DNA from 2 places in the Salinibacterium sp. CAN_S4 genome. Region 2 is predicted to be linked to the other one. Evidence: predicted binding sites of a transcription regulator. Region 2 holds the regulator's gene; the other holds the start of a gene.
The links. Region 2 encodes LexA, which represses DNA repair genes until DNA is damaged. Its sites were predicted from a motif close to TCGAACANNTGTTCGA; they were not measured.
Positions count from the first base shown of each region.

Region 1: a site for LexA is predicted at 1,270-1,285, ahead of IWX81_RS00135 (HNH endonuclease signature motif containing protein). Genes of this name have one in related genera too.

Region 1 covers NZ_JADOVB010000001.1:25,487-28,898, reverse strand. Annotated here, with positions in the region: gene IWX81_RS00145 (DinB family protein) at 1-166, opposite strand, end outside; gene fgd (glucose-6-phosphate dehydrogenase (coenzyme-F420)) at 163-1,173, opposite strand; gene IWX81_RS00135 (HNH endonuclease signature motif containing protein) at 1,306-2,559, shown strand.
Region 2 covers NZ_JADOVB010000001.1:356,797-360,208, forward strand. Annotated here, with positions in the region: gene metH (methionine synthase) at 1-346, opposite strand, end outside; gene IWX81_RS01820 (hypothetical protein) at 375-1,232, opposite strand; gene lexA (transcriptional repressor LexA) at 1,276-1,971, opposite strand; gene IWX81_RS01830 (LysM peptidoglycan-binding domain-containing protein) at 2,289-2,648, shown strand; gene IWX81_RS01835 (histidinol-phosphate transaminase) at 2,689-3,412, shown strand, end outside.

The DNA.
Region 1 (3,412 bases), 330 kb from region 2:
CGGCCTCGACACTCGCCACGTGCTTCACGATGCCCAGGAGGTTGGAGCCGCTCGGCACCAGCGGTCGGCGGATGTCGTACTCGCTAGCGCCATCCAGCTTCCAGAGCAACGCCTCGCGCGCCTGCTGGAGGTAGCGGTGCAGAGTCTCTTTCGGATCGTCCATCATGCGTCTAGGGCGCGCAGCCTCGGGGCCAGATCCTTCTCGAAGAGTTCGAGGAACCGACGCTGGTCGTGCCCTGGCGCGTGGAAGACGAGGTGGTTCATGCCGGCATCGGTGTACTGCCTGACCTGGGCGACCACGTCGTCAGGATCGGTGGCCACGATGAAGCGACTCGCGATCTTCTCGATTGGCAGCTCGTCTGCGGCCTTCTCCATCTCGATCGGATCGGTGATGTCGTGCTTCTGTTCTTTCGAGAGGGCCAGTGGTGCCCAGAACCTGGTGTTCTCGAGGGCGAGCTCGCGGCTGGTCTCGTAGGAGATCTTGATCTCGATCATCCTGTCGATGTCGTCGAATTCGCGGCCGACCTTCTCCGCGCCCTCTTTCACCGCAGGGATGAGCTGCTCGGTGTAGAGCTCCATCCCCTTGCCGGAGGTGCAGATGAAGCCGTCACCAGCACGGCCGGCGTAGCGCGCCACGACGGGGCCGCCTGCTGCGATGTATACCGGCACCGGGACATCCGGCCGGTCATAGATGGACGCGTCGACGGTGGAGTAGTACTCGCCCTCGAAGTTCACTCGGTCTTCCGTCCAGAGCTGGCGCATGAGATCGACGGATTCCCGCAGCCGGGCGAAGCGTTCCTTGAACTCGGGCCACTCCCCCGTGAAGCCGGTCGCGATCTCGTTGAGTGCCTCGCCGGTTCCGACGCCGAGCATGATCCGGCCGGGGTAGAGGCAGCCCATCGTCGCGAACGCCTGGGCGAGCACGGCTGGGTTGTAGCGGAAGGTCGGCGTCATCACCGAGGTGCCGATCTGGATGGTCGAGGTGCGCTCCCCTACGGCAGCCATCCAGCTGAGCGAGAACGGGGAGTGTCCGCCCTCGTGACGCCACGGCTGGAAATGGTCGCTGACAGCAACGCTCTCCATGCCGTGCGCTTCGGCGGCGACCGCGATCTCCACCAGCTCTCGCGGGTCGAACTGCTCTGCTGATGCCTTATATCCGAGTTTGAGGGTCACGGTTCCATTCTGCGCTGCGAACCACTACCGGCGGTAGTCGCCGGGCCTCGCCGCTCTACTCCCTGAGAAATCTGTGGAGAGAGGTTATTCACCTTTTCGAATATGTGTTCTAATGTCTGGGATAATCGAACCATGGCCGACCTCGATTCGCTGCTCACTGAACTCGATTCCGTGCTGTCAGGGTTCGCGAGTACCACCAGACCGAGTGCGACCGCGGCCACCGATGACGCACTGCTGGAATTCCAGCGACGGGTCACTGTGTCGTCTCGACTGCTTGATGTGGCCGGGGCTACCATCGCCGCAGAAATCGCCCATCGGTCACGCCGTGAGCTCGGATACCGCGGGCTGGCGCAAAGACAGGGTTCACGCACGCCCGAAGCACTGGTGCAGTCGATCACCGGCACCGGTTCGACCACGGCGCGACGACTCATCGAGGTCGGCACGCTGCTCACGTCCGAAGCGGCAGCTCGAGACGGCGATCTGCCGCTGCCAGGGGCCGAGCCATGGCTTCACGTCGCGATCGCTGCCGCGGCGACCGGAGGCATCTCCGGTGAGGCCCTCGAGATCATCCGGCGTGAACTGGGTCGACCCACCGAAGCGGTGAGCGCCGAATCTCTCGCACTAGCCGTAGCGGAACTCACAGCGATGGCCGGTCTCGTCCGCGTCGGTCGACTGGCCACGCACGCCCGAGAGCTTCGCGACCAGCTGGATGCCGCTGGCGTGGGTGACCGGGAAGCGGAACGTCGCGATCGACGGTACCTGCGGCTGTTTCCCCAGACCGACGGGATGACGAAGCTCATCGGACTGCTCGATCCCGAGTCCGCCGCCATCATCGGCGCCGCGATCGACGTCGCCACCTCGCCACGGCGGGGCGGTCCGCGCTTCGTGGATCCGGCGGAGTGCGAGCGCGCCGAACTGATCGTCAACGACCCCAGAAGCACAGAGCAGCTCGCGCTCGACGCAGTGGTGGAACTGGTCGACGTTGCCGTCAGGTCTGGATCCGGCAACCGGCTCGCCGCTCGCCGCGCAGTGGTGCGCGTGCTCGTCACGCAGAGTGATCTCGCCGCGGACACCGGTGTCGGATACATCGAGGGGCAGACCGCAGCGATCTCTGTCGCCAGCGTTCGTCGACTCGCGTGCGACGGAGGCCTGCAACCGATCCTGTTCGACGACGATGGTCAGGCCCTCAATCTGGGACGCACCCAACGACTGCACAGTGCACGGCAACGAGCCGTCATCTCCGCGAGGGATGGTGGATGCATCGAGCCCGGTTGCGACCGACCACCGTCCTGGACTGAGGTGCATCACATCGTCGAGTTCAGTCGAGGCGGCAGGACCGATGTCGCCGACGGAACAAATTATCAATACGACCCTACTGATCGGTAATCCGAGTCGTGGGGATCTCCCAGCGCGCCACGTCAATGTTCGAGGCGCCAGTGTTATCTACGAATGTCCGGTTCCGCGGCAACCCCTCGTCTATCTGTACCGATCTGGACGCTCCGGTGACACCGAACTTCATCCGAACGGTCCAGTTCTCTATGCCCTCAAGGAATTCCCGCTCTTCCGAGTCTAATTTCCTCGAGTTGAAGCGAATCTGAAACTGTCCGGGGCCCGTGGCAACCACCCCGTCCCTCCTAGAGTGAACGCCAAAATTGGGCGGGGTATCCTGCGGCCGGTTAGTAGCCAATGTGATCGAGAGCGGGATCGAACGGTGTTTAGTTTCCAGACTTGCTTCCATATCGTGGAAAGGAAGCATGACCCCTGACCTGGCAGTATGTTCCAGAAAGACATTCGCCACGCCGTAGAGGGAGCACCAAGCTGGCCGAGCACTCTCTTGGGGATAACTTTCCCTGACTAGACGTTCCGGATTCCATTGGGCAGTGAACCTGCACGCAAGTAACAATGCGGGCGGGACCGAGGCCTGAGGTACCAACAATCGGAGCAGTTCGTCCCTCCGCGCACTTCTTGTTCGAGTTCCATCTCTCATCGGAACCTCGCGTTCAGCAGAGCCTCCGCCGTCGACTGTGACGACATATGGCGCACGATCGGTACCGAATAGCAGAGCGACAACTGACTCTCTAGATCCAATCGGGACATTTATGTGGTGCATAAGGTCGGGTGGCACACCGTCGAATTTGGACGAAAGCGATGCCCACCAATCTGCTGTGTCAGTTCCGTCTAGTGCAAAGATTTCTCCGCTCTCGCTGGCGCCTACGAGGTAGATGACATAGTTTCCGTT
Region 2 (3,412 bases):
CACCGGCGCGAGCGAGTTCCTCGATGCGGTTTTCGATGCCGTAGTCCGAGAGGTTCGACCAGTTGGCCCCGAAGGTGTTGGTCTCGATCGCGTCGATCCCGGTCTCGAGATAGGCGGCATGGATCGACTCGACGATATCGGGGCGTGAGACGTTGAGGATCTCGTTGCAGCCCTCGTGCTGCTCGAAGTCGTCGAGGGTGGGTTCGGCATCCTGAAGCATGGTTCCCATCGCGCCGTCAGCGATCACGACGCGCTCCGCGAGGGCTTTCAGCAGCGATGCTGATCGCTCGGGGAAGGGGATGGCGCCAGCGTCGAGCTGGCGGGGGGAGAGCACGCGTGAAGCCATGGGGCCAGCCTAAGCCGCGGCCATGGGCTCAACCCGTAGGAAGCCCGCAGGCGGTACGCACGACGTCATACAGCGCGTCGCGAACGTCGTCGGCGGCGCTGACATACAGGGGGCCGCTGAACCCGTCGGTGGTGGAGACCGCGACGGGGACGATCGTTCCGCGCTTGTCTTCGGCTATGGCGTGGGCGTCGCACCGGTTGGGCGAATAGAGCAGCGTCACGGTGGCTGGTTCGTCTGCGCCCGCGATCGTCCGGGAGATCGGCGCGGGTATAGCGTCCGTGCCATCCGGGCTCACTGGGGTCAGCAGCGTCGTGCTCGATGCGCTCTCGAAGGTGACGGAACCCGTTGCCCCGGTGGGGACGAGCGTCAGATCGATCTCGGCGATGGTGCGACCGGCGATCACAGAAACCCGGGGTGCCGCATCCATGGTGACCGTCACGATCGATGCGACGGACACGGCAAGGCAATCCTCCTGCCGGATGCCCGGCAGTCTCTGGAGCGTGTCGACGGGTGTCGCCACGGCCGTCCCGGCGCGACCGTCGGCAAGCCGATAGTCGAACTCGACCTCGGCCTCGGTCGGTTCGGCCGTGCAGTCCGGATCCGGCAGCGGCACGGGTAGTGAGATCGTGACCCCTGCGGGAATGGTGGTCGACTCCTTCGGCCACACAGCCGTGCCGATGAACTGACCGGCCGTCAACTGGAGCCGGGTCACGGTCAGAACGCTCCCCGTGTCGTTGAGGAACGAGACCTCGAGCTTGCGGGCGGCGACGTCGGTGCGGTTCTGGTACACGCTGAGAGTCAGGCCGTCCGGCGCAACCGCGCTCGACGTCGTGGCACACCCGGTGAGCACGAGAAGTGCCAAGAAGACCACCGATATGCGTCCCATGAGCCGAGATTACTCGACGGGGCTGTGGTGGGAGGTGCTGTCGCTAAAGGGAACGCAGTACGGTGACGACCTTGCCGAGCACCTGTGCATGGTCGCCGAGGATCGGCTCGAAGTTGGAGTTGCGAGGCAGAAGCCAGGTGTGGCCGTCACGCTGCCGGAAGACCTTGACTGTGGCTTCGTCATCCAGCATCGCCGCAACGATGTCTCCGTTCTCCGCGGTGTTCTGCTGGCGCACGACGACCCAGTCGCCGTCGCAGATGGCGGCATCGATCATCGACTCTCCCACGACCTTGAGCATGAACAACTCGCCCTTGCCGGTGAGCTGGCGAGGGAGGGGGAATACCTCGTCGATGTGCTGCTCTGCCGTGATGGGGATACCGGCAGCGATGCGGCCCACGAGGGGCACCATGACGGCGTCGCCGATGGAGACCGTGTTCTCTGGAGTGACATCTCCCGTTCCCTCCAGGGCGGGAAGGTCGATCAGAACCTCCATCGCTCTCGGACGGTTTGGGTCGCGACGGAGGTAGCCGCTCAGTTCGAGCTGGTTGAGCTGGTGGGTGACGCTCGAGAGAGACGCGAGGCCGACGGCGTCGCCGATCTCCCGCATGCTCGGCGGGTAGCCGCGGCCGGAGACTGAACGCTGGATGACGTCGAGGATGGCGAGCTGCTTGTCGCTCAGACTCTTGCGCCGACGAGTACCGCCAGCAGCCTTATCTGAGCCGTGTGTGTCAGCGACCATGATCTCCCCATTTCCCTGAGCAACCGACTGAATGTCGGTGGCTCATTCGAAACTGTATCCGCACTAAGACGCTAAAACAAACACCTGTTCTAGTGTTTCGCATCGAATCCCGTCTCAATGTCAGTGGCATGTTCGAAAATTCACTTGATATACGAGTAATTCGAATGTATGTTCGGAACAGATCTTCTAGCACAGTTGGGAAACTCGATACAGCACGGCCTGACTGCTTCGGCAGTTCTGGCCCACGACAGATCACGCGCTTCGTATCCGGCACTCCCGGCCGAGTGCCGGATACGAAATCTTGTAAGGAGCACATCATGAGCACCGCAATCAACACACTCTCTACGACCGCCTTCACCCCGGCACCGCGCCTTCGCATCACCAAGCGCGGTCGCTCACTGCTGACGGTTGTCGTTGCGGCGCCCCTGGTTATCACGGCACTGCTGTTCGCCCTCAACGGGGGAGAGGCGACCGCATCGCTCGGCGGCTCAGACGTTCCCTTCGACTACGTCACAGTGGCATCCGGGGAAACCCTCTGGCAGCTCGCCGGTGAGCTCGCTCCCACGGCCGACCCGCGAGAGGTCATCGACCAGATCGTGCAGCTCAACCAGCTGGAGTCGTCTGACGTGTTCGCCGGCCAGGAGCTGGCGATCCCGGCTCAGTACGCCCAGCAGTAGCCAGAAAGAGGCGGTGCCCGAACGGCCATAGGCTTGAGGGGTGACCAGTCTTTCCGACCTCCCGATCCGTGATGACCTGCGGGGACTCAGCCCCTACGGCGCTCCGCAGGAAAATGTCCCGATCCAGCTGAACGTCAACGAGAACACCCACGCGATTCCTGAGGATGTCGCCACCGACATCGTCCGAGCGCTCGCGCTGGCCGTCATGGGCGTGAACCGCTACCCGGACCGAGAGTTCACCGAGCTCAGGGACGCTCTGGCGACCTACCTCGGGCACGGTCTCACCCGGGACAACATCTGGGCAGCCAACGGGTCGAACGAGGTGCTGCAGCAGACCCTGCAGGCTTTCGGCGGACCGGGGCGCAGCGTGCTCGGCTTCCCGCCCACCTATTCGATGCACTCGATCATTGCCAACGCGACGGGCACCCGCTGGGTGACGGCGCAGCGCGATGCGGATTACGCCATCTCCCCAGAGACGGTGGTGGCCGCAATCCAGCGGGAGCAGCCCGACATAGTATTCCTGTGCTCGCCCAACAATCCCACGGGAACCGCACTGGGGCTCGAGACCATCGTCGCCGCGTACGACGCCTTCGACGGCATCCTGCTCGTCGATGAGGCCTATGCAGAGTTCGCCGAGGGGGAAACTGCCCTGAGCCTGCTCGAGGGGCGGCCGAGGCTGCTCGTCTCGCGCACGATGAGCAAGGCGTTCGCCTTCGCGGGGGCACGACTTGGATACCTCGCGGCGGATCCGGCCGTGACCGATG